Regions from separate parts of the Exiguobacterium sp. E4787 genome, predicted to be linked through region 2. Evidence: riboswitches for the same ligand, from Rfam matches in the RefSeq annotation. Region 2 holds a riboswitch; each other region holds the start of a gene.
What was found. A riboswitch is a leader RNA that binds a small molecule or an ion and turns the genes downstream of it on or off. The one in region 2 is predicted to bind S-adenosylmethionine.
Positions count from the first base shown of each region.

Region 1: another riboswitch for S-adenosylmethionine. It lies ahead of metK (methionine adenosyltransferase); the one in region 2 lies ahead of KNP80_RS10115 (aminotransferase class I/II-fold pyridoxal phosphate-dependent enzyme).
Region 3: another riboswitch for S-adenosylmethionine. It lies ahead of msrA (peptide-methionine (S)-S-oxide reductase MsrA); the one in region 2 lies ahead of KNP80_RS10115 (aminotransferase class I/II-fold pyridoxal phosphate-dependent enzyme).
Region 4: another riboswitch for S-adenosylmethionine. It lies ahead of KNP80_RS05135 (2,3-diketo-5-methylthiopentyl-1-phosphate enolase); the one in region 2 lies ahead of KNP80_RS10115 (aminotransferase class I/II-fold pyridoxal phosphate-dependent enzyme).

Region 1 covers NZ_JACSLY010000001.1:397,029-404,504, reverse strand. The annotation lists gene KNP80_RS02085 (glucose-6-phosphate isomerase) at 1-1,093, shown strand, start outside; gene ytkD (RNA deprotection pyrophosphohydrolase) at 1,192-1,665, shown strand; gene KNP80_RS02075 (alpha/beta hydrolase family protein) at 1,646-2,401, shown strand; gene pckA (phosphoenolpyruvate carboxykinase (ATP)) at 2,437-4,008, opposite strand; SAM riboswitch class I at 4,324-4,443, shown strand; gene metK (methionine adenosyltransferase) at 4,576-5,784, shown strand; gene KNP80_RS02060 (hypothetical protein) at 5,824-6,321, opposite strand; gene KNP80_RS02055 (GNAT family N-acetyltransferase) at 6,486-6,956, shown strand; gene KNP80_RS02050 (alpha/beta fold hydrolase) at 7,046-7,476, shown strand, end outside.
Region 2 covers NZ_JACSLY010000008.1:40,217-47,692, forward strand. The annotation lists gene KNP80_RS10095 (glutamine synthetase family protein) at 1-1,106, shown strand, start outside; gene KNP80_RS10100 (peptide MFS transporter) at 1,156-2,649, opposite strand; gene KNP80_RS10105 (MDR family MFS transporter) at 2,794-4,038, opposite strand; gene KNP80_RS10110 (AI-2E family transporter) at 4,304-5,404, opposite strand; SAM riboswitch class I at 5,578-5,678, shown strand; gene KNP80_RS10115 (aminotransferase class I/II-fold pyridoxal phosphate-dependent enzyme) at 5,756-6,931, shown strand; gene KNP80_RS10120 (iron-containing alcohol dehydrogenase) at 6,928-7,476, shown strand, end outside.
Region 3 covers NZ_JACSLY010000001.1:23,494-30,969, forward strand. The annotation lists gene KNP80_RS00135 (SMP-30/gluconolactonase/LRE family protein) at 1-369, opposite strand, end outside; gene rlmN (dual-specificity RNA methyltransferase RlmN) at 546-1,607, opposite strand; gene KNP80_RS00145 (amidase family protein) at 1,677-3,080, opposite strand; gene KNP80_RS00150 (hypothetical protein) at 3,192-3,353, shown strand; SAM riboswitch class I at 3,398-3,498, shown strand; gene msrA (peptide-methionine (S)-S-oxide reductase MsrA) at 3,563-4,075, shown strand; gene KNP80_RS00160 (GRP family sugar transporter) at 4,105-4,968, opposite strand; tRNA gene KNP80_RS00165 (tRNA-Ala) at 5,103-5,175, shown strand; gene KNP80_RS00170 (four-helix bundle copper-binding protein) at 5,291-5,623, shown strand; gene KNP80_RS00175 (3'-5' exonuclease) at 5,689-6,255, shown strand; gene KNP80_RS00180 (bifunctional glycosyltransferase family 2/GtrA family protein) at 6,299-7,360, opposite strand; gene KNP80_RS00185 (sodium:calcium antiporter) at 7,463-7,476, opposite strand, start outside.
Region 4 covers NZ_JACSLY010000003.1:45,953-53,428, forward strand. The annotation lists gene KNP80_RS05110 (ABC transporter permease) at 1-83, opposite strand, end outside; gene KNP80_RS05115 (sugar ABC transporter ATP-binding protein) at 85-1,458, opposite strand; gene KNP80_RS05120 (sugar ABC transporter substrate-binding protein) at 1,458-2,534, opposite strand; gene mtnA (S-methyl-5-thioribose-1-phosphate isomerase) at 2,527-3,561, opposite strand; gene mtnK (S-methyl-5-thioribose kinase) at 3,558-4,709, opposite strand; SAM riboswitch class I at 4,791-4,893, opposite strand; SAM riboswitch class I at 5,099-5,200, shown strand; gene KNP80_RS05135 (2,3-diketo-5-methylthiopentyl-1-phosphate enolase) at 5,270-6,427, shown strand; gene KNP80_RS05140 (2-hydroxy-3-keto-5-methylthiopentenyl-1-phosphate phosphatase) at 6,424-7,074, shown strand; gene KNP80_RS05145 (methylthioribulose 1-phosphate dehydratase) at 7,071-7,476, shown strand, end outside.

The sequences.
Region 1 (7,476 bases), on a different contig from region 2:
CGCACGCGCGGCAATCGAGATGCTCCAACATTCATTCTTCAACGTGTTAACTAAGGAAGAACGCAACGCACCACAAGTCTTCTTCGCCGGCCACAACATCTCGTCGACATACTTGACGGAGTTGCTCCACGTGCTCGAAGGCAAGGACGTCTCAGTCAACGTCATCTCGAAATCGGGAACGACGACTGAACCGGCCATCGCGTTCCGTGTCCTCAAACAGTTTATGGAAGACAAGTATGGTCAAGATGGCGCACGTGAACGTATTTATGCGACGACAGACCGTGCCCGTGGCGCCTTGAAGACGCTCGCGGATGCAGAAGGCTACGAGACGTTCGTGATTCCAGATGACGTTGGAGGTCGCTTCTCGGTGCTCACACCGGTCGGACTCCTTCCGATTGCAGCAGCAGGCATCGACATCGATGCCCTCATGGAAGGTGCTCGCGATGCCCAAACGGCATACTCGTCTCCGAACTTGGCTGACAACGAAGCGTACCAGTACGCGGTCGTCCGTAACGCCTTGTATGCGAAAGGCAAGTCAATCGAGTTGCTCGTCAACTACGAACCAGCCTTGCATTATGTATCGGAGTGGTGGAAACAGCTTTATGGCGAGTCAGAAGGAAAAGACAACAAAGGGATTTTCCCGGCGGCGGTCGACTTCTCGACGGATCTCCACTCGATGGGACAATACATTCAGGAAGGTCGTCGTGACTTGTTCGAGACGGTTATCCGTGTCACGAACGTCCGTCACGCGATGAACGTGCCGGAAGATTCACAAGACCTCGATGGCTTGAATTTCCTCGCTGGTGAGACGATTCAATTCGTCAACGACAAGGCGGCTGAAGGAACACTCCTCGCCCACACTGACGGAGAAGTCCCGAACCTCGTCGTCGAATTGCCAGAGATGACGCCGTACCACCTCGGTTACTTGTTCTACTTCTTCGAGAAGGCATGCGCGATGAGCGGATACATTCTCGGAGTGAATCCGTTCAACCAACCAGGCGTTGAAGCGTATAAAGCGAACATGTTCGCGTTGCTTGGAAAACCAGGTTACGAAGAGCAAAAAGCTGAGCTTGAAAAGCGCTTGAACCAATAATTTTGAGTAGGTCCGCTCCGGCGGGCCTATTTTTTTGTTTGAAACTAGTGGAAGACAAGGTAAAGTGAGAGTAGACAGGGGAAAGAAAGGGATGGACTATGTTGACATTCACGGACTACTATCACAATAAAGTCGAGTTGAGCTTTGCGCACTATCCATTTTCGGATACGCCGCTCCACGTCTGGGTCGTCGCTCGCTATGAAAATCAATGGGTACTGACGAAGCATAAACAGCGTGGGCTCGAGTTTCCGGGTGGGAAAGTTGAACCCGGCGAACACGAGGATGATGCTGCGATTCGGGAAGTGTATGAAGAGACGGGCGGTGTCGTGAAGACGCTCCATTATCTCGGCCAATATCGCGTGCTCGGGCGCGGCGACACGGTCATTAAAAATATTTATTTCGCCGAAATCGAACGTTTCGACGATCATCCGGCGGTCGACGAGACCGATGGGGCCGTCCTTATGAAGGAATTGCCGACGAATCTGCTCCGCAACAATCGGTACAGCTTCATGATGAAAGACCGGGTGCTACCGGAAACGATGAAGGTGCTCTATGAAAAACAATTGGTTTGACAAGGTCGAGGTCCTGCCGCCATATGCCGGTTACCCGGTCCATCGTGGCTGGTATGCGACGCGTGACGGTGAGGACGTCGTCGCCTATACGATCACACCGAAACGGCCGAACGGACACGTCTTGTTCTATCTACGCGGCGGAACAGGACGCATCGGGGATGTGCGTTTGCCCCGGTTGATGCAGTTCGCTGCCAAAGGTTTTCATGTCGTAGCGCCTGTTTACCGGGGTAACCATGGCGGAAGCGGGAAAGAGGACTTCGGTGGCGCCGATTTAGAGGACGTCCTGTCTCTCTACGATCGCGTCCGTCGAACGGATACGTTCATTCATGCCCTTGGTTTCTCGCGCGGGGGCATGATGGCGTTGTCGCTCGCCGCGGAACGACCGCTCACGTCCGTCACGTCATGGGCGGGTGTGACCAATCTCGAGTGGACGTATGAAGAACAGCGTTCGATGCGGAAGATGTTGCGCCGTATGACCGGGGGCGACCCGGAAGCGGCACGTGCAGCTTATGTCGAGCGCTCGCCGCTCTACAAGGAATGGGATGCACCGACGTTGTTGATTCACGGCACCGATGATGAACAAGTCCGCCTGCGCCATGCGACGGCGGTCGCGGAACGGATGGGGGAGCGGGCCGAACTTTGGGTCGTCCCGTTCGCCCATCAACTCCCGTTTTGGGAAAAATGGAAGACGACCGATGCGGCGATGGACTGGATGCTCGCCAACTCAAAAAAATGAGACGACTGCCGAATCGGCAATCGTCTCATTTTTCGTTATACGATGATTGGTCCGGCCGCAACGACCGCCTCACTCGCTTTCGTGAATCGTTTGAAATTGTCCTGGAACTTCCGGGCGAGCGCCGTTGCCTCGGCATCGTAGCGCGCTCCGTCTTTCCATGTGTCCCGCGGATTGAGCACGTCGCCTGGCACGCCATCAATGTGGCGTGGAATCTCGACATTGAAAATGTCGTGGCGCGTCGTCTCGACGTCACGCAATTTGCCGTTGACCGCCGCGTTCACCATCGCCCGTGTATAGGCGAGCTTCATCCGTGATCCTTCTCCGTACGCGCCCCCGGTCCAACCCGTGTTGACGAGATAGACGTCGACGTCGTGCTTCTCAATCAGCGTACCGAGCATGTCCGCATAGCGCTCCGGTGCGAGTGGCAAGAACGGTGACCCGAAGCAGGTCGAGAACGTCGCCTGTGGTTCAGTGACGCCGCGCTCCGTGCCGGCGAGTTTTGACGTATACCCTGACAAGAAGTGGTACATCGCCTGCTCTTTCGTCAATTTGCTGATTGGAGGCAATACCCCGTATGCATCGGCCGTCAAGAAGACGATCGTGTTCGGATGACCGGCCCGTGACGGAAGCATCGCGTTATCGATGAATTGAATCGGATAGGCGGCCCGTGTGTTCTCGGTGAGCGAGATATTCTTATAATCCGGTGCCCGGTTCTCGTCCAAGACGACGTTCTCAATCAATGAGCCGAAACGGATGGCATCGTAGATTTCCGGCTCGTTCTCGCGCGACAAATTGATCGTCTTCGCGTAGCAACCGCCCTCGATATTGAAGACGCCGTCGGGTGACCAACCGTGCTCGTCATCCCCAATCAAATGACGTTCCGGGTCGGCCGACAGTGTCGTCTTCCCAGTTCCCGATAGACCGAAGAAGAGGGCCGTCTCGCCGGCGTCCGATACGTTTGCCGAGCAGTGCATCGATAACACATGTTGTTCCGGCAACAAGAAGTTCATGACCGAGAAAATCGATTTTTTAATCTCGCCGCCGTATTCTGTTCCCCCGATCAGAATGGTCCGCTTGGCGAATGAGACGAGAATAAACGTTTCGGAGTTCGTCCCGTCGACGACTGGGTCGGCCTTATAACTCGGTGCATAGATGACCGTGAATGGCTCGAAGGCACCTTTCGTCGGCCATTCGCGCAAGAACAACTGTTTGGCGAACAAGTTGTGCCACGCGTATTCCGTGATGGCACGGACCGGGAGCGTATAGTGCTCGTCTGCCCCTGCAGACGCCTCGAGATAATAAAGCTTGTCTTTCGTTTCGAGGTGCGTCAACACTTTGTCGAGCAGCGCGGTGAACTTCTCTTCCGCGATCGGTTGGTTGACCGGACCCCAGTCTACTAAATGGTTGCTGACTTCATCTTGCACGACGAATTTGTCTTTCGGTGACCGTCCTGTGAATTTCCCAGTACTGACCGATAAAGCCCCGTCTTTCGTCAGTACGCCCTCACCGTTGTGAATGGCTTCTTCCACCAGTTCTGGAACCGTCAAGTTCCGCATCATGTCGGCACCTTTAATTAATTCTTCGATTTTCAGGAGCGTTGTAGCCATCCTGAATCCCACCTTTCCCCTAAATAGATGTGGATGAAATCCGCATACTTCCGCGTTTAATCAGTATGACGTTTTTATTATATGTGACATACTAATCAAAGACAAGCATTTTTTACCCTTTAAAGTAAGCGCTTTCTTACATTGTCATTCTAACATATTCTGTACCAGGTCATAGTACAAAAACCAAAACGGACAAAAAAATGTTTGATATTTCACAAACATAACTATTTGACCGTTTGTGAAAAGTTTGACGAATTCGGTCGATACGCTTGACAGAACGGGGTGTCATTTATATGATGGTCTTCGTAACGGATACTCTTATTCTGAGCGGTGGAGGGAACAAGGCCCTACGAAGCCCAGCAACCGTCCGATTTTTCATTGTTATTCGGAAAAGGTGCTATCCTGAAGCGAAGCGTAAGCTTCGAACGATAAGAGGGTAAGGAAGAACGATTCAACCTTTCCCATTTGAACATGGCGAGAGGTTTTTTTCATTACCGTCCCAAAGCAACGCGTAAGGGGAACGAGTACCGTCCACACATCACCCTTTATTATAGGAGGTTTTTCGAAATGGCAAACTTGAACCGTCGACTTTTCACTTCGGAGTCCGTCACGGAAGGACATCCGGATAAAATTTGTGACCAAATCTCAGATGCGATTTTGGATGCAATTTTAGCTGAAGATCCAAACGCCCGCGTTGCGGCTGAGACGTCTGTCACAACAGGTCTCGTGCTCGTAGCAGGTGAAATCACAACATCAACTTACGTGGATATCCCGAAAGTTGTTCGTGAAACTGTTCGTGAGATCGGCTACACACGTGCGAAATATGGTTTCGATGCAGAGACTTGTGCAGTCCTCACATCGATCGATGAGCAATCGGTAGACATCGCGCAAGGTGTTGACCAAGCGCTCGAAGCTCGTGAAGGACAAATGACTGAAGAAGAAATCGATGCGATCGGTGCTGGTGACCAAGGTCTCATGTTCGGTTACGCAACAAAAGAGACGCCGGAACTCATGCCGCTCCCGATTTCACTCGCTCACAAATTGTCACGTCGTTTGGCAGAAGTTCGTAAAAACGGCACGCTCGCTTACCTTCGCCCAGACGGTAAGACACAAGTGACAGTCGAATACGACGAAGCGAACAACCCAGTTCGCATCGACACAATCGTCATCTCGACACAACACGCAGAAGACATCACGCTCGAGCAAATCCAAGCTGATTTGAAAAAGCACGTCATCGATGCAGTCATCCCGGCTGAACTCATCGACGCGGAAACAAAATACTTCATCAACCCGACTGGCCGCTTCGTAATCGGTGGACCACAAGGGGATGCAGGCCTTACAGGACGCAAAATCATCGTCGATACGTACGGTGGATACGCACGTCACGGCGGCGGCGCGTTCTCAGGTAAAGATCCTACCAAAGTTGACCGTTCAGCAGCATATGCAGCTCGTTACGTGGCGAAAAACCTCGTCGCAGCGGGACTCGCTGACAAAGCAGAAGTTCAACTTGCTTACGCAATCGGTGTTGCTCACCCGGTATCGATTGCGGTCGATACGTTCGGCACAGGCAAATTGAGCGAGACTGAGCTCGTCGAACTCGTTCGTGAGAACTTCGACCTCCGTCCGGCGGGTATCATCAAGATGCTCGACCTTCGTCGCCCAATCTACAAGCAGACAGCAGCTTACGGCCACTTCGGTCGTACAGACGTGGAACTCCCATGGGAGCAAACGGATAAAGCGGCAGTGCTCGAAGAAGGCGCGAAACGCTTCGCATAAGCATAGAAAAACGACCTTTCACTCGAAAGGTCGTTTTCTTTAGGTTTGCGGCTTATGTTCAGTTGTCGTGTTCTCTTTGCCAAGTGCCGTATCTTTCGCTTCGACGACTTTCTCGCCGATTGATTGTAAATCCGATTTCGCTTCTTGCGCCGTCCCGACGACTTTGTTCACGTCTTGTTTGACCGTATCAACTTCACCGGCGACTTTTTCATAGACGTTTTGCACGTCGGTCGCGACGTCTTGAATGACCTCGGTCGCTGCTTTCACTTGACCGATGACCTGTGACGCCGTTCCGGCCGGGTCTTGCTTGACCGTATCGACGAGACCGCCGACCGATGACTTCGCGCTCGAGAACGACTGTTTCGTGTTCTCACGGTTCGACGTGCTAAGTAAGGCGAGCAGGCCGCCGACGAGGGCGCCGAGGAGCATCCCGGTCACGACTGTGATTTTTGGACCTCCTGTGCTCGTTTGTTCAAACTGACGGTTCGGATGATTGGATTGCTCGACTTGTGGGTCATGCTGCAATTTCGGTTCCATGATAACACTCCTTTTTGTAAGTTGGCATTGATACTCTTATACCCGACACAAAATGGAAAATAACGTCTTCCCTCATTTCGACATCAAAAAGTAATGAACGGGCAGGATATTTTTTTGTTGATGGGGAATGTTACTACTAGATTGGCCAAAAGGGGGATGCCGTTATGAAGATTCGAGAAGCCGTGCCAGAAGATGCCGCCACCATCCGCGACATTGCGCTCGCGACGGTCAGTGAACGAGACGAGGTTCGTTCGAAAGTAATGGAACGCGCCTATCAACAAGAAGAGATCGTCCGCGCCATCAGTTCAAGCGAGGAAGCGAAAGAGCAGTTGTTCATTGTCGGTGAGGCCGAAGGCGACGTCATCGGCTTCTATCACGCCATCGACCGCGGGGACACATGGGAAGTACTCCGTCTCTATCTTCATCCGGCTCATCACCGTCAAGGCCTAGGGACGGCACTGTTGTCGCATCTACGGGAACGGAAAGTCCAACCGATCGAGCTGTACATCGAAAGCTCGAACGAGCAAGCCATCGCTTTCTTGAGTCATGAGGCGTTCATCGAACTGAATCGAATCCAAGAGGAAGTGTACGATCAACCGATGGAACTGATTCATTTACGGTACGACCCGCGCTAAGACCCTAGACGGATTTTCAACCAAACATCAGTCTCGGCTGATGTTTTTTGTTAGTATAAAGATATGTGATAACAAAATGAGGTGACAGCATGGCTTATGAAGAAGAATCACGAAAAGGGGTCATCGTGATCGTGTATCCGCTCCAGTTCACGTCGCGTTTGAGTGAAGCGTTTTTAGGACGGTTGCGGGACGAGTATGAAGTCCTCGTCGTGACCGGCCAGACGGTCGGTTTGACGGCAGAAGACCATAAATTGTTAATCAAGAACACGTTACGTGAGGCGAGTCAGTACAAGCTGCCGATTCACGTCATCGCGTTCAGTCTCGGGGCGTTGTTGACGAACCGCTTGCTCCAGGAATATGACGTGCCGCTCGGCAGTCTGACGTACATCTCACCGCTGTTCGACTGGCATCCGTCCCGCCAAATCGGCGGACTGAAACAAGTCGTGGCCAGTGCGGTCGACCGTTTCCGTCCTGACCTTCCGCTCGGCATGATGACGTTCATGGGTGGCGGGGAAGAGTC
Region 2 (7,476 bases):
GTTCATCCATCGCCGGTTTTTCTTCCATCAAAAACTCAGACCTATTCTTGAGACCGGATTTAGATTGTCCACGCTACGAGCAGGATGGGGACGAGAGCATTCTCGCCTTCTTCTGTGACGTCTGCACACCGGACGGCGAACGTTACGAGTTCGACCCGCGCAACGTCTTGAAAGATGCCCTCGAGCGGGCTGCACGTGACGGCTACTCGATTTTCGTCGGCGCCGAGCCAGAATTCTTCATCTTCGACGAGAATGGTGAATTTTACGATGAGGCGGGTTACTTCTCGACACGTTCGGAAGACAAAGGGTATGAGGTCCGCCAACATATCGCCAACCGCTTGAGCGAAGTCGGGTTCAACATCGAGGCGGTCCACCACGAAGTCGCACCGGCCCAGCACGAAATCGGGATCAAATATGATGACGCGCTCCACACGGCCGACAACATCCAGTTCTTCAAAGAAATCGTTCAATTGGCAGCCCAAGAGAAAGGTGCAAAAGTATCGTTCTTGCCGAAACCGCTCCGTGACGTGAACGGTTCGGGGATGCACCTCAACATCTCGGTATGGAAGAACGACAAGGACGGCAACCCGACGGTGAACGCATTCGAAGAGCCGGAGTCAGACTACGGTCTATCGCTCACGGCCCGTCACTTCATCGAAGGGATTCTGAAGCATGCCCGCGCGACGGCCATCTTCACGAACCCGCTCCCAGAGTCGTATGAGCGTCTCGTGCCAGGTTTCGAGGCACCGGTTAACATCTGTTGGAGCCCGTCGAACCGCAGTTCGATGATTCGGATCCCGGCGTCACGTGGAAGCGCGACGCGCGTCGAAGTCCGTAACCCAGACCCGAGTGCGAACCCGTACTTCGCGCTTGCGGCATTGATTTATGCCGGACTCGAGGGCATCGAGCAACAGCTCGAGCCGTCGGCACCGAACGAGGACGACTTGTTCGAGTACTCGGCGAAGCAAATCGAGAGCCAAGGCATCTCGTCACTCCCGGCGACGTTCCATGAGTCAATTCAATCGCTCAAGTCGGACCGGTTCCATGATTACTTCAACCATGACTTGATTGACCGCTACTTGTCGCTCATCCAAGTCCGTAAATAAGCAACGTATACAAAAGCCCATTCCTCGGCCGAGGAATGGGCTTTTACGCTTAATGAATCCCGCGCATATACTTTTTGATGACCGGGGCGAGAGCGAACAAAATCATACTGAGTACAATCGCTGCTCCACCGATAATCCCGAAGTAGAGCATCTCGTTCTCTGGTGAATAGAAACGAACGAGCTGGGCGTTAATCCCTTGTGCCGCCGCGTTCGACAAGAACCAGAGTGACATCGTCTGGGCCGAGAAGGCGGCCGGGGCGAGTTTCGTCGTCGCCGACAGACCGACCGGCGACAGGCTGAGCTCACCGAGCACGACGATGAAGTAACTGAGGACGAGCCAGAGCGGGTTGACGAGCGTGTCGGGGCCACCGAAGTAGGCCGGGAGCAAGATCACCAAGAAACTTAACCCTGCGAACAAAATCCCGAAGGCAAACTTCGTCGGGATGCTCGGCTCACGGTCACCGAGTCGGACCCAAAGCCATGCGAACACCGGAGCGAGCATGATGATGAATAACGGGTTGAGCGACTGGAACCAGGCAGGTGACAGCGTGAACCCTAAAAATTCAAGGTCGGTCCGCTTATCGGCATAGCTGGCCAAAATCGTCGCGCCTTGCTCTTGAATCGCCCAGAACATGACCGAGGCGATGAAGAGCGGGATATAGGCGATAATCCGTGACCGCTCGACTTCCGTCGTTTTCGGGCTACGATACATGACGATGAAATAAATCGTCGGAATCGCGATCCCGAACACACCGACGAGACCGATGAACGTGTTAATCGTGAACAATCCTTGTGGAATCAAGACAGCCAACAGACCACCGATGAGGACGACTGCGATCGTCGTATACTTGATCGCGTTTTTCTTTTCAGACGGCGTCAACGGGTTCGGTACGTATGAACCGGCGAGACCGAGATTCTTTTTCTTCGTGACCATGAAGACGACGAGACCGATGAACATCCCGACCGCGGCGAGGGCGAAGCCCCAATGGAAGCCATAACTCTTTTGAACCCCACCGACGATCAAAGGCGAGATGAAGGCACCGAGGTTGATCCCCATATAGAAGATACTGAACCCGGCGTCACGACGACGGTCCGTCTCATTGTACAGGTCACCGACGATACTCGAGACGTTCGGTTTTAAGAGACCGGTCCCGATGACGATCAACGCCATCGAGATGAACAAGAACGTCAGGCTACCAGGAATCGACAGTACGATATGACCGAGCATGATGAACACACCGCCGAAGAAGACGGACCGGGACGTCCCGAACACACGGTCAGCGAGCCATCCCCCGATGACCCCCGACATGTAGACGAGTGCGCCATACACCGACATGATGGACAAGGCGACGTTCTGGTCGAGACCGAGACCGCCATCTGATACCTCGTAATACATGTAGAAGACGAGGATGGCACGCATCCCGTAATACGAGAACCGTTCCCAAAACTCAGTGAAGAATAGCGTGAACAACCCTTTAGGCTGTCCGAAAAAACCTTTTTGTGGCACGCTGTCCACAATTTTCTGTTTATCGATCCTTTCCATGAAAGATCCCTCCTTAACCGTATTATCATAAAAAGAATCATTATGTTTGTAAAGAATAATAGAAGCAAATATTCAAAATTTAACGAATTTGCAACGAATTAAAAAATCACACTAAACGACTAGGTTCAGTGTGATTTATATAGGTCAAGCCGTCTTTTGTTTCGCTTCGGCCGCACTGACGCGACGTCCGAGCTGCCAGTAGATGAGGCCTGACACACAGCTGGCCGCCCCGACGAGGATTAAGGCGATATGACCGGCCCGCTGATCGAAGAATAGGCTCGCCATGATTGGAGCCGTCACCCCGCCGATCAACCATTGGATACTGGCGGCCCCGTTATAGGCCCCACGCATATTCTCCGGAGCGATCAAGGCGATGAACGTCTGTTGGACCGGGGACATGATCATCTCACCGAGCGTATAGAACGCGTATACCGCGAGCAAGACGCTGACGAGGACGAGGTACGGTGTCCCGAGGGAGTAGAGGAGACGCGGCATGACCGCAATCAGGATCATGCCGACCCCGAAGATGGTCGCCCCGGCGAGCATGACGTTGCCGAACGGCTTGCGCCCGAGTTTCGAGGCAATCGGGAACTGGAACAACACGACCATGATACCGTTCAAGGCGAGCATATAGGCGAACGGGTTCTCACGGTCAGTGAACGACGGCATCGACTCACGCAAGAACAGCGGCAGCATGCTCTCGATGAGCGAGAAGCCCATCGAGATGAACACACCGGCGAAGATGAAGACGAGGAAGACCTTGTCGTTATAGAACACCCGTAGCACGTCTCGGTTCGACGGCGTGTCGGCCTCAGTTGTCTCCGGGAGCGACTCCCGGATGAAGCGGCCGAGGACGAGCGCATAAAGGATAAAGACGAATGACGCCGAGAAGAAGATATACTGCCGGTCGATGAACAGGACGGCACTGCCGAGGAGCGGACCGAGCGCAGCCCCGATGTTATGGCCCATCCGCAACAGGCCGAACGCCTCGTTCATCTGTTCAGGTTCGGTCACGTCCGCCACCATCGCGCTCGCGGCCGGATGGAACAACGAGTTCGTCAAGCCGAGCATGGCGTTCAAAAGGAGGAGCGGCCAAAACGTCTCGGCGAACGCGAAACCTACGAGCGCGAGCGCATCGCCGAGGATGGCGATCATCATGATCGGTTTGCGGCCATACAAATCCGCGAGCCGTCCGCCGACGACCGAACCGATGAGGGCCATGATTGGACCGGTCGCCATGATGACACCGACCTGGATATAACTGTCGAGCTTGTCACTGTAATAGAGGACGAGGAACGGCGCGATCATGAACATCATGACGCCGGTGATCGTCTCCCCGAGGAAACGGATCCAAATATTGCGGTCGAGTCGTTTGAGTGATTGAATCATTAGGTTCACCTGCTTTAATTATTGGAATGAAAAAAGGGACGCAACATGCACAAAGGCATACGCGTCCCTACGATCTTAGACATGCCTCGGAAGGCAGGGGAACGTCACGGATTCAAATCACGGAGAGGCGCCTGCCGGTCAATATGGACTTGGACGTGCGAGCGTTGAATGACTGACATCGGTACCTCTCCTTTCTGCATTGGACTGTCTTCTCTTCAAGATTATGATATTTCTGTGAAATGTGTCAACCTAAATCGTCAATGTGTCATAACAATTCATTCAAGTTCTTGCGACTGAGCCGGTAGTCGATCAAGCGCGAGAACACGACTTGAATCATCGCCGTGACCGGCACGCTGATGAACATTCCGACGAGGCCGAACAGGCTGCCGCCGATGATGATCGACGTGATGACCCAGAACGGCGTGATGCCGACGCTGTCGCCGAGAATCTTTGGCCCGAGCCAGAGTCCGTCGAATTGTTGCAACAAGAAGATGAACAAGAGGACGATGAGCGCCGTGAACGGGTCATAGAAGTAAGTGATGATGAACGCCGGGATAATCCCGAGCAGCGGCCCGACGTACGGGATGAAGTTCAAGACACCGACGATGACGCCGAGCAGAAGCGCGTATGGCGCACCGATAATCAACAGACCGGCGACGGCCAGCACCCCGATGATGAGGCAGTCGAGCGACTTCCCGATGATATAGCGTTTGAAGATATAATCCATCTCTTGGAAGATGTCGATCGTCGTCTTGGCTGACGCGACCGGGAACATCGCATACAACAGCCGCTTGAACATGCGGGCAAAAATCTCTTTGTCTTTTAAAAGATAAATCGAGATGACGATCCCAATCAAGAAGTTAATGAGCGTCATCGTGAAGCTCGACACGTAGCTGACCGACGACAAGACGGCCGTCTCGACCCAGCCCGAGTAGCGCTCCTCGAACCGGCTGAAATCGATGGCCTGGGCGACTGTCGCGTTATACTCTTTCAAATACGTGTTCAACTGTGAGAGATACCCGTCAATCTGACGGATGTAGGACGGGAGTTCCTCGATGAGCGAGGCGAGGCTCGAATAAATGCGTGGGAACAGTGTCACCGCAGAGATGACGAGAATCCCGATAAAAATGATATAGACGATCAGCAAGCCTTGATATCGTTTTAGTTGAAACCGTTCTTCTATATAGGACAGGACGGTATTCAGGAGCAGCGCGATGGCGATTCCCATAATAATCGGCGTCAGCAACTGGAACGTATAATGCATCATCTGCGAAATCGTATCCGGTTCGCTGATGACTTTCCAGAGCACGAGCAAGATCAGGCCGATCACGCTCAACTTCCAAATCAATTGACGGTTTAGTTCCAATGGTCCATCCCCTCATGTTTTAAATTTTGTAGAATAACGTTCACTTTCACTATGAACGTTTTTTTATCGGGATTCAAGAGGACATGCTCTTTTTCAAAAAAGGATTGACAAGATTGGTAACGTTTGGTTAACTAAGTGACATATTACAAAAAGACAAATCGCATATAAAACACTTTCTATCAAGAGAAGCGGAGGGACTGGCCCGATGAAGCTTCAGCAACAGATTGTTTCAATACTGTGCTAATTCCAGCAAGGTGACCTTGAGAGATGGAAAGGTGGTTGTTTGAATACGTCCGTATCTCGACACCCCTTTCCTCGGAAAGGGGTGTTTTTTGCATAGGAGGACTATTCATGACTGACAGACGCTCACATCTACTTAAAACGTTACCACCTCAACATTTCGTCGGACTCGCGAACGAGGTGGCCGAACTCGAACAAGCCGGCCGCGACATCATCCGACTCGGACAAGGGACGCCTGACCTGCCGACGCCTGAGCCGATCTGTGACGCGCTTCAGACGGCGCTCCTCGACGCCTCGACCCATCAATACGGTCCGTTCCGCGGTCAGGCCCGCCTGAAGCAAGCAGTGGCGACGTTCTATTTGAATGAGTATGGAGTCGAACTTGATCCCGAGACAGAAGTAGCGATTCTCATCGGCTCAAAATCAGGTCTCATCACGTTGCCGCAATGCGTACTCGAACCTGGCGACGGGATTTTGCTACCGAATCCCGGCTATCCTGATTACATCTCGGGGGCACGCCTCGCCGGTGCCGTCGTCCGTGACCTCGTCCTCCGGGAAGAGAACGGCTTCTTGCCGGACTATGAGACGCTCGATACGCAAGAGGCAAGACTCATGTATTTAAACTACCCGAGCAATCCGACCGGAGCCGTCGCCTCACCCGCTTTCTTTGACGATACCGTCCGTTTCGCCCGGGAGCGGGACTTGATGGTCGTCCACGATTTCGCATACGGCAGCATCGGATTCGATGGACATGTCCCGCCGAGTTTCCTGCAGGCGGAAGGGGCGAAAGAAGTGGGCATCGAGGTATATACGATGTCGAAAGCGTTCAACATGTCCGGTTGGCGCGTCGCCTTCGCCGTCGGGAACGCGGACATCATCGAGGCGATCAACACGTATCAGGACCACGTCCACGTCAGCGTGTTCTCGGCCATCCAGGCGGCGGCCGTCGCCGCACTCGAGGCGCCCCGTACTATTCGCGATGACTTGGCACGACTGTACGAGGCACGGCGTGATCGCCTGATCGACGGGTTGAACCGGGCCGGCTGGGCCGTCGAACCGCCGGAAGGCTCGTTCTTCGTCTGGGCGAAAGTGCCTGAGGGTGATGCCAAGTCGTTCTCGCGGAAACTGCTGCATGAAGCCGGTGTCGCCGTCACCCCGGGCTATTTCTTCGGCTCGGAAGGGAACGGATACGTCCGCTTCGGCCTCGTCTCACCGGAACCGAAGATTGACGAGGCCGTCGAACGAATCGAGCGGTTGTTTGCCGCCTATGAGGAGGTGCGGGCATGATTCGTCAGGCCGTCCTTGAATATGACCACGCCGATGACGCGCTCGACCGTCTCGATGACTTAGTCGACGGCCGACGTGCCCACGTCCTGCACGGTCAGAACGGATATGGCATCGTTCGGGAAATCGATCCGGGAATCGCGGACTATCCGGCAACAAGGTTCAGCGGGGAGTGCACGGACTCGGAAGTCGAACGGCTCAAACCGTTTGACGCCGACGTGTTAATCGCCATCGGCGGCGGCAAGCTCGTCGATACGGCCAAACTTGTCGCCTATCAACGGAACGTCCCGCTCATCGTCGTCCCAACGCTCGCCTCCAACTGTGCGGCGTTCACACCGCTCAGCGTCGTCTATCAGGAGGACGGGAGCTACGACCGCTACGACATGTTCCGCGTCGTCATCGAACGGGTCATCGTCGACTCACGGGTCATCTCTCGCTCACCATATGAATACTTCCGGGCAGGTGTCATCGACACGGTCGCGAAGTTTTACGAGGCCCGTTATTTGAGTGGTGACAGCTCAGCTGACGCCGGCGTCAACACCGGACTC
Region 3 (7,476 bases), on a different contig from region 2:
CTCGTCTTCAAGATGGAGCGTGCCGGCGAAGATGCGTCCGTACGGGTCGGCTTTGCCGTCATTGAAGCGGAGCTTTCCTTCTGGGTCGTCGAGTTCGACGATTTTATCGAGCTCTTTTGACGTCTCGTCCCACTCATAAATCCCGTCTTTCAAGCCGACGACGACGCCGTCCGTCACTTTCGGGACCGCGAACCCGATCTGTTGTCCCATATCGAACGACGACAGTTCATCTTCTTTCTCATCGTACCACCAGAGTGTATGTCCCTCGATATCGACCCAATAGAAGCGTTTCAGTTCCGCATCCCAACACGGCCCTTCCCCAAGCGTATTTCGAACTCGAATCCATAACGCAGCGTTTACTGTCTCCATTGAATTGCCTCCACTCTCTACATTGATTTCAAGTGACTATTCCCTGAGGGGGCAATCTCTATTCAACATTTCCCAAAATAGCAACCGCTCGGAAGAAAAATATTGAACCGGGCCGGCATCCTTCTAGGGCAGAAGACAAAAAAACTCCTTGAATCATGAGATTCAAGGAGTCTCTGTCATTTTGCGCCTTCGACATTCATATGCTTGCTGCGCAACTGGCCACAGGCCGCATCGATATCGGTCCCGTGCTCGAGGCGGACCCCGGTATTGATGCCCCGTTTCTTCAAGACGTCATAAAACGCCATGATGTCCTCGGACGTGCTCCGCTCATACTGGATATGCTCGTTGACCGGGTTGTACGGAATCAAGTTGACGTATGACTTGTCTTTAATATCGTCAATCAAGTCGGCAAGTTCCTCGGCGTGCTCAGGCAAATCGTTCACTTTCGATAAGAGAATATATTCGAACGTGATCCGCTTGTTCGTCGTTTCGACGTAATAACGGATGGCCGGCATGAGCTTGTCGAGCGGGAACGCCCGGTTGATTTTCATGATTTGCGTCCGAAGCGCGTCGTTCGGCGCGTGGAGCGACAGCGCCAAATTAATGCGCAAATCGAGGTCCGCGAACTTGTAAATCTTGTCGGCGAGTCCGCTCGTCGACACGTTGATTTTACGCGGTGCGATCGCGAGGCCGCGCTCGTCCTTGACGACACGGAGGAAGTCGACCAAGTTGTCGAAGTTATCGAACGGTTCCCCGATTCCCATGACAACGATATGGCTGACGCGAGCACCTTCCCCGACCTCGTCCAAGTAGTGTTGCACGGTCATGATTTGTTCGACGACTTCACCGGCCGTCAAATCGCGTGTCTTCTTCAACAGACCACTCGCACAGAAGCTACAGCCGATATTGCAGCCGACCTGTGTCGTCACACAGACCGAACGTCCGTATTTGTGACGCATGAGCACCGTCTCGATATAGTGCCCGTCGTGTAATTTAAGTAAAAATTTGACCGTCCCGTCGCCCGCTTCTTGTTTGACGAACAGGTCTTGCGTCGAGATGACGTATTCGGCGGCGAGCGCCTCACGCACTTCAGCGCGAACCGAGATGTCCTCGATGTGCTTGACTCGGTCGATATAGAGTGAGTCCCAGATTTGTCTCGCGTGGAAGGCACTGTATCCCCAAGAGACGCACGCTTCCGACAGCTGATCGAATGTCAGCCCGTATATAGATGGTTTCATTGCTATCTGTCCTTTCTTCAATCCGCATACGTACCATTGTAGCGGACGTGGACGACCGGTGCAACGTTCTTATAACGGTGGGACGGGACGTGTCACATGACGCTCGAACGCGTAGGCGAGACGAATCAAGTCGCATTCGGCATAGCTCGTCCCGGTGAACGATAGACCGAACGGGGCCCCGCTCGCCTTCAAGCGATACGGGATCGTGACGGTCGGATGGCCGGCTTTCGCCGCCATGTCATAATTGTGGTCATGCGGCAAGACGAGGGCATGAAGTTCCTGCTCGGCCAACAATCGGTCGATGCCGTCCGTCTTGGCGAGATAAACGTCGTCGAGGCGGCGCGTCAAATAGGCGTCCTCAATCAAGCGGCCCGATTGTTCATCCGCTTTCTCGAACGTCTTCTGTCCATGCGGAATCGTCTCGGGATGACTGTTGTTACAGTTAATCAAATCCGACAACGTCTCATACGGGAGCGTCGTCGAGGCGAGATACGCCTCGATTCCGAGCTTGAACTCATGGTACAGGATATCCCCTTGGTCGAGCCCTGCTTTCGACGGCAGTTCGACGGTGACGACCTCGATGCCGCTCTGTTTCAGCAATGCGATCGCTTCGTCGTAGAGCACCTGCTCTTCTTCAGACAGATCGGTCTTGACGACGCCGACACGCATACCGACTGCTTGCCGCTCATCAAGACAAGTCCGGTAAGGCGGACCGGCCGGAAGATGCGTCGTCGCTGGGTCAGCGGGATCTTCCCCGACCATCGCCTCAAGGGCGAGCACCGCATCCCGTAGTGTCCGTGCCATTGGGCCGGCCGTGTCCTGCGACCGGGAGATCGGGATGATGCCGCTGCGGCTAATCAAACCGACGGTCGGTTTGATGCCAACGATTCCATTATGGACGCTCGGGTGGATAATCGAGCCACTCGTCTCGCTGCCGACGGCAAGCAACGTCAAGTTGGCAGCGACCGCCGACGCCGAACCTGAACTCGACCCTCCGACATCGAGCTTGTCCCCATATGGATTGAGCGTCTGGCCACCAACCCCACTCCAGCCGTTCGGCATGCCCTCAGTCAAAAAGTTGGCCCATTCGGATAAGTTCGCTTTTCCGAGGATGATGGCCCCATTCGCGCGCAGGCTTTGAACGAGATGGGCGTCCCGGCCGGCGAAGTGATGCGCGAGGGCGACGGCCCCGGCCGTCGTCTTCATCAATCCCGCCGTCTCGACATTGTCTTTAATCAACACCGGGATGCCGAGCAACGGCAAGCGGTCACCTCGTCGAAACGCCCGGTCGGCCGCCTCGGCCTCGAACAAGGCGTCCGGGTTCACTTGAATGACCGCTCTCAGCTTGTCGTTCAACTGGGCGATCCGTGTCAAATAGTAGGCCGTCACGTCACGCGCCGTGAACGTTCCTTCTTTATATCCGCGCTGGGCGGTCTCGATATCGAGTTCGAAACATGTGTTTGGTTCAGTCATATAGATTCCTCCTTTGGTCACTCGATGGTATTCGCTATCTCCAGATGATTTCCTGTTTTCGTTCGCCAACGAATATGTAACTTGGTACACTGAAAGAAAAGGGAGGTTACTATGAATCGTTCGTACGTACTCGTCTTATTGTCCGTCTTTGCCTTGTTCTTCTTACAGCTATATGCCGGGGACGCTCCGTATACGCTACCGCTCTCCATCGTCCTCGTCATCTTGATTCTCGGCGCCACCTTGTTCCAACTTCGACGCAAACCAAACCGTTGACGCCGCTTCAAATCTGATGGTATGATGCTCTCACCAACTACATATCGATATCTTGAGTGAACGAGAGACCTGGCTCTATGACTTCACAGCAACCTGCTTCGGCAAGGTGCTACTTCCAGCAAGGCATGTGCCTTGGCCGATATGACAGAGCGCTCATGTCGATGACATGAGCGCTTTTTTTGGGAAAATTGATCGAGGGGGACTTACTAATGGAAAAAGCAACATTCGCAGGCGGCTGTTTTTGGTGCATGGTGACGCCGTTCGAGGAGCAACCTGGCATCGAGTCAATCGTATCCGGTTATACGGGAGGTCACGTCGATGACCCGACGTATGAACAAGTGAAAACAGGGACGACGGGACATTATGAGGTCGTCGAGATCACGTTCGACCCGACGCTGTTCGTTTATGAGCGCCTGCTCGAACTATATTGGATTCAGACCGATCCGACCGATGACGGCGGCCAGTTCCAAGACCGCGGCAGCCAATATGCGCCGGCCATCTTCTATCATACTGAAGAACAACGCGTGAAAGCAGAGCAGAGTCGCGACGCGCTCGCGGCGAGCGGACGATTCAAACAGCCAATCGTCACGAAGATTCTACCGGCCGACACGTTCTATCCGGCCGAGGAATACCATCAAGACTTCCATAAAAAAAATCCGGCCCACTATAAAGAGGACCGGAAGAAATCTGGGCGCGACGCATTCATCGAGCAAGCCTGGTAAACAAAAGACGGGTCGTCTGACCCGTCTTTTTAGCTTTTCGCAATCCCGAGCATGAATCCGGCCACGACGATGAGCCCGATTCCCATAAAGACGAAGACCCGTTCTTTCGTCGTCTTCTCTTCTTTCAATAGATAAATCCCACCGAGCGTCGCCACGACGACGTTCAATTGCGACAAGGCGAACGACGTCGCGATGCCGACCTCACCGCTCGACACGAACAGCCCGAAGTTCCCAATCCCCCAGGCGAGACCGGCCAAGATGTTTTTGAACGTCTTCGGGTCGAACTTCTTGACATCTTTCTCGCGCAAGCTGAACAAGAGCGCTGCGATGAACATCCCGACCGATTGCGGCAAGATGGCCGTGATGCCGTCGACCTCGAAATAGTTCGTCAAGACGGCATACGTCACATAACCGATACTCGACACGAGCAGGACGAGCAAGCCTTTCTTCAAGGCCCCGCTACTGTCGCCGTCTTTGTTCTGCTGATATGACGTCAGTGCCGCCCCGATGATAATCAACACGAGCGCAGAAAAACCGAGCCATAACTCGGTCGACGTCTGCCAATCACCGAGCACGATGACGCCGAACAAGGACGTCCCGACGAGTTGCATACCGGTGCTGATCGGCATCGCTTTCGATACACTTAAAATTTGGAACGATTGGAACTGTAAATATTGCCCGAGTGCCCAGAACACACCGGAGATGAAGCCGGTCACGATTGCTAGCGTCGTGAACTCCGGATTGAATACGAGTGCGATGATGACCGCCATCACCATCGCTCCAATCGTCGTCCCGATTAACTGTTGAATCGGCTTACCACCGACTTTCGACACGATGAGCGGGATACTCCCCCACATCAAGGCAGGTAAGAGTGCGAGTAAAATCATTTCCATAGATAACACCTGCTTTCGTAGAATAACATTACCAATGATTTTCCCACGTTTACGCACGATTAAACTTTGTTCGAAAAAATTTAAAAATATCCATTGCCAAATGTTTTACTAGGATGATATAATAATTTTCGAACGGGGCATTAGCTCAGCTGGGAGAGCGCCACGCTGGCAGCGTGGAGGTCAGCGGTTCGAGCCCGCTATGCTCCATTATGGAAGTCACCACTCATTTGAGGGGTGACTTTTTTTTGCGTCTCCGCCCGGTTTAAGTCACCTGGTAGCGGGTAATGATTGTAAGACATCATTATTCTAAGGGGGACTTACTATGGATCGTGCCTCTGTCGAAGAGACCATTTTAGCCGTCATCGACTGTATGCGGGCAAGCAATCACTGTTTCTCAAAATGTTTACAAGAAGAGGATTTATTGATGGTCGCCGAGTGTATCCGGCTGACGAAAGAATGTTCGGAAGTGTGTGCGCTCGCCTTGAACGCGCTCGAGACCGATTCGGCTTTCACCAAACCGATTGCTGCACTCTGCGCCCAGGTGTGCGACACGTGCGCCGTCGAATGTGGCCGCCACTTGCATGACCATTGCCAACGTTGTTCCGAAGCGTGTCTCCGCTGCGCAGAGGCGTGTCGCAACCTCGTGGCCGCATAATCGCTTTTTAGTCTAACGATATGTTAGACTTTTTTTATACTTGTTTTATGAGAAAGGGACCGATTATGTCATATTCAATTCTTGCCATCGACGTCGAGACGGCCAACCGCGATAGTCGCAGCATCTGCTCTGTCGGCTGGAGCCTACTCGTCGACGGTGAAATCATCGAGACGAACCAACTACTCGTCAATCCAGAAGAAGACTTTGACGCAGGCAATATCCGCGTCCACGGCATCCGGCCGAGCGACGTCTGGGACGCCCCAGCCTTACCCGAGGTGCTTGAACAGCTCTATCCGACGCTGCGGGATGTCGACCTCGTCATGGCGCACAATGCCTCATTTGATATGGGCGCTTTCAAGAAAGCAATCGCCAAATATGATTTATATACGTTTCCGACGATCGAGTACGGCTGTACCGTCAAGCTGTCGAGAAAACTGTATCCTGGACTGCCGAATCACAAGCTGAATACGATGGCGGAATATTTGAACGTCCCGTTCATCCATCACGATGCGGCTGAAGATGCCCGCGTCTGCGCATTGCTCATGCGCGATATGATGCAGAAGACCGGGATACATGACCCGCGTGAACTGCACCGCTTTACATCGGTCAAGCTCGGGAAGCTTGCCTATTAATCGAAATGTACGTCAGACAGGCCAAGACGATCGTCTTGGCCTGTTAGCGTTTAAAGATCCATCTTTTTTGGATGTAATAACTGACGACGAACAAAAGGCTGTCGACAAACACTTTAATCCATACTTCCCCGTCCCGAAACAACAGGAACAATACATAGACGAGACCGGCCGACAACGCCATCTGCAAGCCGACGAGACCGAAGTATTTCGGCATCGCCCGTCTCGCTTTCGAGTCGAACACGACTTTTCGATTCACCACGTAATTGAATAAGGACGAGATGATGCGGGCCAATACCGTCGCAATTAAGACATGGGTCGTCTCGAACCACGGATTCAATAAAATGATGAAAAAGGCATAGGCGCCGATATCTAATAAAAATGAGGCGACCGAGGATAACGAATAGGCTAAAAACATGCGATAAATCAGAATCGAGTCGATGACCGGACGAAAATGGGATGAGGCGTTCTCGGCCACATACACGGTTTGAATCGGAATCTGTTGAATCGGGACTTGCCAACGTTTCGTGAACGTCAACATGTTCATCTCGAACTCATAGCGGTTCCCGGGCACGTCGAGCAACTGTTCCGCATAGCGCAACGGAACGGCCCGTAGACCGGTTTGGGTGTCTTTCAGTCGAAGCCCGCTGCCGACGAGCATGACTCCTCGTGTCATTTGATTCCCGAATCGGCTCCGAAACGGGATGTGCGCCCCCGAGAAATCACGGCAACCCATGACCAGATGATGTGGCCAATGAAGCCCCGCCTCATATACATGGCGGACATCTTCCGGCAGGTGTTGTCCATCGGCATCGACGGTGATGACCCCGTGCGTGCCCGGGAACTGTTCGACGACGTGACGAATCCCCGTCTTCAATGCTGCGCCCTTGCCTTGATTCCGCTCATGGACGAGGACGGACGTCACCCACTTCCCGGCCTCCTCAAATACAGGCAGGGACGTCTCAACACTTCCATCGTTGACGACAATGACATGGACAAACCCGGTCGCTTTCAGCTCGCGGACAAGTGTGACGAGCGCTTGATCCGGATTATAGGCCGGAATCACGACGACATACTCATCTAGACGTTCCACAGAGTGCATTTGCATCGCCACCCCTCCTTCCCTCCTTCTATACCCTAGACGATGAAAAGTGATTCCTCGAATCAAGGTAAACAAAAAACACGGTGTCTCGGAAGACACCGTGCCAGATTAACCGATGAAGA
Region 4 (7,476 bases), on a different contig from region 2:
AGTGCGAGAATCGCGAACAGCGTTCCGTATTGACCGATGCCACTGAAACGTTTCGTGCGTTGTTTGATGACGAGTTGGGCCATGTTAGACGCCTCCTTTCTGTTGCCAACGGCCGCGGTCGAGCCAGAGCGTCCGGTTGGCGACCAATTCTAATTCATGCGGTTCGCTCGATGTGAAGATGACGGTCTTCCCGTCTTTGGCAAGGCGGGTGACGAGTTCATAAATGTCCCGTTTCGCCGTCACGTCGACACCTTTCGTTGGTTCGTCGAGCAGATAGACGTCCCGGTCCTCGAGGAGCCATTTGCTGAGGACGATTTTTTGTTGATTCCCGCCGCTCAATTCTCGGACCGGTTGCCCGACCTGGTCGTATTTCACTCGCAGCGAGGCCAATACGCGTGTGATCGCGTTCGCCTTCCCTTCAATCGCGAGGACGTTTCGTTCAATCGAATCGTCGAGGAAAAGCCCCTGTTTCCGGCGTTCTTCTGGTACGAGGGCAAATCCGGACCGGACCGCCTGACGCGGTTCACGAATCTTGAGCGGTTTCCCGTCCAACGTCACTTGTTGTTCGACACCGGAGAGACCGAATAGCGCCTCGATCAACTCCGTCTTCCCGCTCCCGGTGACGCCGCCAATGCCGACGACTTCGCCTTTATATGCCGTGAACGACAACTCGGTTCCGAACGTCGGTAACGTGAGGTCGGCTTGAATCCGTATCTCGGTTTCCGGAACGGCTTTCTCTAACGCTTCTGCCATGTCGGATCCGCTCAAATACGTATGTATATCCCGTTCTGACAATGCCTGAAATGGCCCTTCGTAAGCGATGCGCCCATCCCGGAGGAACGTCGTCGTCGTGGTGACGCGCGACAGTTCATCTGACCGGTGAGTGATGAGAAGAATGCCGACGCCTTCTTCTGCGAGCGATTGCAATAACGTAAGCAGTGCTGCCGCGTCATCTGTCGACAGTGCGGCCGTCGGTTCGTCGAGCAAGAGGTAAGCCGCATCACTCGCGAGCGCCCGGGCAATCAAGACACGTTGTTTGACACTGAGCGGGAAACGCCCGACCGGTTCGGTCACGTCAATCTGTAATCCGACGCGTTCCAAATAGACAGCTGCTCGCTGTTTTAGTTCGCGAGGACGAATCCGTTCGACCGCCTGCCACGGCACGACGTTCTCATAGATCGGTAAATCGAGATAGAGAGCGTCATCGACTTCTTGCGACACCGTGATGACCCCGCGGCGAATCGCCTCGGCCGGTGTGAGTGTGACCGCCGTCTCGTCGAGCTCGACCGTCCCAGACGTCGGGATGATGGCGCCACTCAACAGCTTGACGAGCGTGCTTTTTCCGGCCCCGTTCAACCCGAGCAAGCCATGAATCTCGCCACGGCGGAGCGTAAAACTGACATCGTCGAGCACCGTCACGTCGCCATAACGTTTCGTGACACGTTCGAGCCGTAACATCAGTCCGTCCCCTTCATCCAGTCCGACCAGGCCGCGTCTGATGCGCCCCAGTTCGGGACGTATTGGCCGAGGTCGTCCATCGTCACTTTCTCGTCCGGCAAGACGTCACGGTCGACGAGATATGGGTCGACCGAATGAATCGACGGCGTCTTTTCACCCGCTAATTTTTGATACGCGTAACGGACTTGGATGCGTCCGATTTCAGCCGGGTCGGTCGCCGCCGTCACTTTCCACGGGCTGCCGTCCTCTTGCATGAGTTGCAGGTCTTCGTCACTCAAATCGATGCCATAGACTGCGATTTCATCACGTCCGGCCTGTTTGATGGCACGGCTCGCTCCTTTGGCGAACTCGTCCCACATCGCGAATACGGCATCAATCTCGCCTTCCGGATACTTCTTCAAAATCGCTTCCATCTGGCTCTGTGTATCGAGCGCCGTATTATTCGTCGCCGAACCGAACTTGGCGACTTCCGTAATGCCTGGGTAGCGTTTCAAGAACGCATCATAAATCGTGTGGCGTCGTTCCATCGGTGTGAAGCCGCCGACCCAAATCGTGACGATGTTGCCTTCACCGTCCAAATCTTCGGCGAGTGCCTTGAGCGAACGCCAGGCGAGCGAATAGTCGTCCTGGTCGATGACCGTCACGCCTTCGTTCGTCAAATCGTTGTCGAACGCGACGACTTTGATGCCTTTGTCGAGTGCACGTTGGACCGGTTCTTTCAACGCATCGGCGCGGCCATGGTCAATCAAGATGACATCGACGCCTTGCGTCGTCGCCGTGTCGACGTAGCTCGCCATCTTCGACAGATCGTTGTCGGCGTTGTACACTTTCACGTTGCCGCCGAACGATTCGACCTGTTCCGTCACCCCATTGATATACTGCGACGAGAACGTGCCAATCGACATCTGCATGATGAGGGCGACATCGATATCTTTCGGCAACGTCCCGTTCGATACCGAGACGGGTTTCGTCTCTGCCGTCTTCTCGGCCGGCTTCGATGGGGCCGCTTGCTCGTTCGTGCAACCGACGAGCGCCAAGACGAATGTGAATAACAAAATCAATAGTTTTTTAGACATGAATCGTTCCCCCTACATGATGTGTGATGGCGGCCTCTGTCGGTTCGAACACACCCGCCTCGGTGATGAGTCCGGTGATGAGGTCCGGTGTGGTGACGTCGAACGCCGGATTGAAGACGGTGATGCCGACGGGTGCCGTCGGTTGACCGCCGATATGTGTCACTTCTGACGGGTTCCGCTCCTCGATTTCAATCGTGTCATCCGCCGTCAAATCGAACGTCGAATGCGGCGCCGCGACGTAGAACGGAATGCCGTAATGTTTGGCAAGGACGGCGAGCTGCAACGTCCCGATTTTATTGGCGACGTGACCCGTCCGTGTGATACGGTCGGCTCCAACGATGATGGCGTCGACTCGTTTTGACTGAATCGTCCAAGCCGCCATATTGTCTGTGATGAGCGTCACGTCGATATCGGCCCGGTCGAGTTCCCAGACAGTGAGGCGTGCCCCTTGCAGGAGCGGCCGCGTCTCACAGGCGAAGACGTTGAAAGATACGCCCTGTTCTTTTCCGACGTAAAACGGCGCGAGCGCCGTGCCGTATCGCGATGTCGCGATGGCACCGGCGTTGCAAATCGTCAACACGTTCCCTCCGGCCGGCAACACCGTCAGTGCATGCTCGCCGATGGCCCGATACGTATCGACGTCCCGGTCGTACAAAGCGATGGCGCGCCGTTTGATTTCCTCGGCAATCGCCTCAAAGTCGTCCCCGACATTTAAATCAAGGAGCGATTCAATCACGTTTTGCAAATTGACCGCTGTCGGCCGGGTCGCAATCAAGCGGCGTCCGACGAGGTCGAGCCGACGCGTGAAGTCCGGGTCATCGATTAACCGGCCCGCCTCTTTGGCGAGGACGAACGCTCCGAAATAAGCGATGGCCGGGGCGCCGCGGACTTGGAGCGTCTCGATGGCATGTTCGGCCTGTTCAAGCGTCTCGATTGTCACGTAACGCTCTTCGTGCGGCAACAACGTCTGATCCAATAGGATGAGTTCGTCCGTTTGCGAATTAAAGCGGATGTTTTGGACCGTCATACGCGCACCCCCGACAAAAGCGTCACCAAGTCGTCAATCGATTCGACGCTGTGGCGTTCTTTGATGAGCGCCGTCCCGAGGGCAAGCGCGTCACGTTTTCGTTCGAGCCGCGTCGCTTCCGGCAACGTCTCGAGATCGGCGACACCGGCGAGTCCGACGGCACGGCGAATGAGTTCGCAACCGGCGTAGCCGATCGTGTCGCTGAAGATCGTCCGCAACAACTCGTCGACAAAACCGTCCGTGTTGAACGGTTCGACGGCGCGCTCAAAGTTGGCCCGGAACGTCTTCTCAAACGTCTCCCACACCGTCAAGACGTCTGTGAAACGTTCGAAGCGTTTGAACGGGTCATAGAACGTCGACAGCGTCAAATGGGCGATGATTTGGCCCAGGTCGAAGCCGAACGGTCCGTAAAATGCGAACTCTGGATCGATGATTTTCGTCTCTTGTTGGGTCGCGAAGATGCTGCCCGTATGTAGGTCACCGTGCAGAAGCGCCTCATGTTTCGTGACAAATCCGACTTTCAGTTTCGTCACCTCGACCTTCAGCGCCTGGTCTTGCCAAAGGCGTTCGACATCTTCTCGAAGCGCTGCCTCGATGTTGTTCGACTCTGCGTCTTTGAACGGGTCGGTGAAGATGAGCTTCTCGGTGATGTCACACAGTTCCGGATTGTAATAGTCACGTTCAATCCGCTTCTTCGCAATTGGTCCGGCCGCATAATCCGACGTCGCGAACAGCGTCTCTCCTAAAAATTCACCGACATGACGCGCGAGTTCCGGATAGCTCTCCCCCTTCAAATAACCGGTGCGGACAATCTCATAATCAGACAGATCTTCTAAAATCGTGTAGGCGAGCGTCCGGTCGCTGCCGAGGACGTCCGGGACGAAACGCGGCGCCACGTTCGCAAACTCACGGAGTGCCAACTGTTCAATCCATGCCCGTTCGAGCGTAAGCGGCCAGCTCTCGCCGACAACTTTGGCGTATGGGAGCGCCTGTTTGACGATTAGGCGCTGTTCGCCTTGGCGAATCCGAAACACGAGATTCAAATTACCGTCCCCGATTTCCTCACACTCGGCGATTCCGTCTTGCAAGTATCCTAGTTGACGGACGTGCTCGACGACGGTCTGTTCTGTAAATGGTTGATATGACATGATGTTTTCCCCTTCCTGTAAGTTGCCCACAAAAAAAGCCCCTTTCTCCGCGAGAAAGAGGCACAGCCAAAATGGTTGTTCCTCTCATCTGTCAGACATTCGTCTGGTGGATGTAGCACCGTGCCTAGTGGTCGGTTGCTGCGGCGTCATCGGGCCAATTCCCTCTGCCAACTCGCGATAAGAGTGGTTTATTCGATTCGGTGAACTTATGTGATGAATATTACGGACTTGACGTCACAATTGTCAACGTCATTTTCTCCGTGCACCTCCGTCTTTTTTTGTGCATATATGGAAACAACTCCCCAAAATATTTTTTTTGGAAAAAAAGGAATTGACGACGTGACGATTCTGTGCAAAAATTCAATTAAATTTCACAACTTCAAATCACATTCTTATCAAGAGCAGACGGAGGGACGAGCCCGATGATGTCGCAGCAACCGACCAGAGATGGCACGGTGCTAATTCTTGCAGCGAAAGCTGAGAGATAAGAGTTCATTTTTTATGATGACCTCTTGCCTCGGCATGGGGTCATTTTTTGTTTGCCTGGAAGGAGGAACCATATGAGTATCACTGCCACATATGAAATCAAACGAACGGACGCGGTCGCGACCGTCGCCGACAAAATCGCCCTCGAGCTGACCGTCGGTACTTGGACGGAGCTGCCTCACTTAGAGCAAGAGCAGTTACAGGCGTACCGGGGTGAGGTCGTGTCGACCACACATACGGATACGACGAGCCGCTTCACGATCCGCTACCCGTTACATAATGTCAGCCCTGACTTTTCATCCATCTTGACGACGACGTTCGGGAAACTGTCCCTCGACGATTCAATCCGGTTAATCGATTTGACGTTGCCCGAGACGCTCGCGCCTCATTTCAAAGGCGCCAAGTTCGGCGTCGAAGGGATTCGCGATTTGCTCGGTGTCCATGATCGCCCGCTCGTCATGAGCATCTTCAAAGGTGTCATCGGCCGTGACCTCGCGTTTCTCGAGCAGCAACTCCGCGATCAGTTTGCCGGAGGCATCGATATCGTCAAAGACGACGAAATTTTATACGACAACCCGCTCACCCCATCGCTCGAACGGGCCCGCATCGGAGCGGCCGTCATTCAAGCGCACTTTGAGGCGACCGGGAAGCGTGTCCTCTATGCCATCACGTTGAGCGGTCCTGTGTTCGCTCTGCGCGACCAGGCACTCCGGCTGATTGAGGCCGGTGCGACGGCGCTTCTATTCAACGTCTATACGTACGGTCTTGACGCACTGCGCGAACTTGCGAACGACCCAGACATCCGTGTGCCGATTTTGGCTCACCCGGCCTTTGCCGGCGCCTTGACCGGGTCCATCAGTCATTCGCTCTTACTCGGTAAACTCCCACGCCTCGCCGGGGCCGATTTGACGCTCTTCCCGTCTCCGTACGGTTCGCTCGCGACACCACGGGACAAGGCGTTCGCGATTCGTGACTTGAGCGCCGAACCGCATTGGTCGAAACCAATTTTACCGGTCCCGTCAGCTGGGATTCATCCGGGGCTTGTCGCCGATATCATTCGTGATTTCGGGACAGATGTCGTCATCAACGCCGGCGGTGGCATTCATGGTCACCCGGACGGTGCAGCCGCCGGGGCCCGTGCTTTCCGCCAAGCCATCGCTCACGTCCTCGGTCACACCGAAGGACAGACGGACGAACTCGATACCGCGTTAAAGGCGTGGGCGTCGCGATGACGATCCATATCCTGTGCGACTTCGACGGGACGATCACGGTGGAAGACAATATCATCGCCTTGATGAAAGCGTTCGCCCCGCCGGCTTGGGTCGAGTTGAAAGATGCGGTCCTCGAACAACGGATTTCAATCCGCTCCGGCGTCGGTCAACTGTTTCAACTATTGCCGAGCGCGGCTGCCCCGGCTTACCGTGATTATTTGTTGGAGCGGATCACGCTCCGCCAAGGGTTCCCGGCATTTTTAGAACAAGTTCGGGCCCACGGCTGGAAGTTTGACGTCGTCAGCGGCGGGATGGACTTTTTCGTCCATCCAATTTTAGCAGGCCACGTCGACCCCGAGCATATCTACTGCAACGTCGCCGACTTCTCTGCTGAGACGGTAACCGTCACGTGGTCGCACGCTTGCGACGAACAGTGCACGAACGATTGCGGCTGTTGCAAGCCGACGCTCGCTCGCCGCATCGTCAATCCCGCCGACCGCTTAATCGTCATCGGCGACTCGGTGACCGACTTCGAGGTCGCGAAGCGTGCCGACTTCGTCTACGCCCGAGGTCAACTCATCACGCTCTGCGAAGACGCAGGCATCCGTTACGCCCCGTTCGAGACGTTTGACGACATCACCCATCACTTGAAGGAGGTGGCCGTATGAGCCTTACGGCACGTTGGCTTGAACTGGCCGAGATTAAAGACGAACTCGCCGCCCGCGACTGGTTCCCCGGAACGAGTGGGAATTTGGCGATTCGCGTCTCTGACGACCCGCTCGAATTTCTCGTCACGGCGAGTGGACGCGATAAACGGAAACGAACGCCAGACGACTTTGTTCATGTCGATGCGGGCGGACGCTTAATCGGCGAACAGACAGGAAAACCATCCGCCGAGACGCTGCTACATGTCGAAGTGTTCAATCGGACGGATGCGACGTGTTCGCTCCATGTCCATACGGTCGACAATAATGTCATCTCCGAGCTCCATGCCGCCACCGGCGAAGTCGTCTTCACCGGTCAAGAAATCATCAAAGCGCTCGGCTTCTGGGACGAGGATGCGGTCGTCC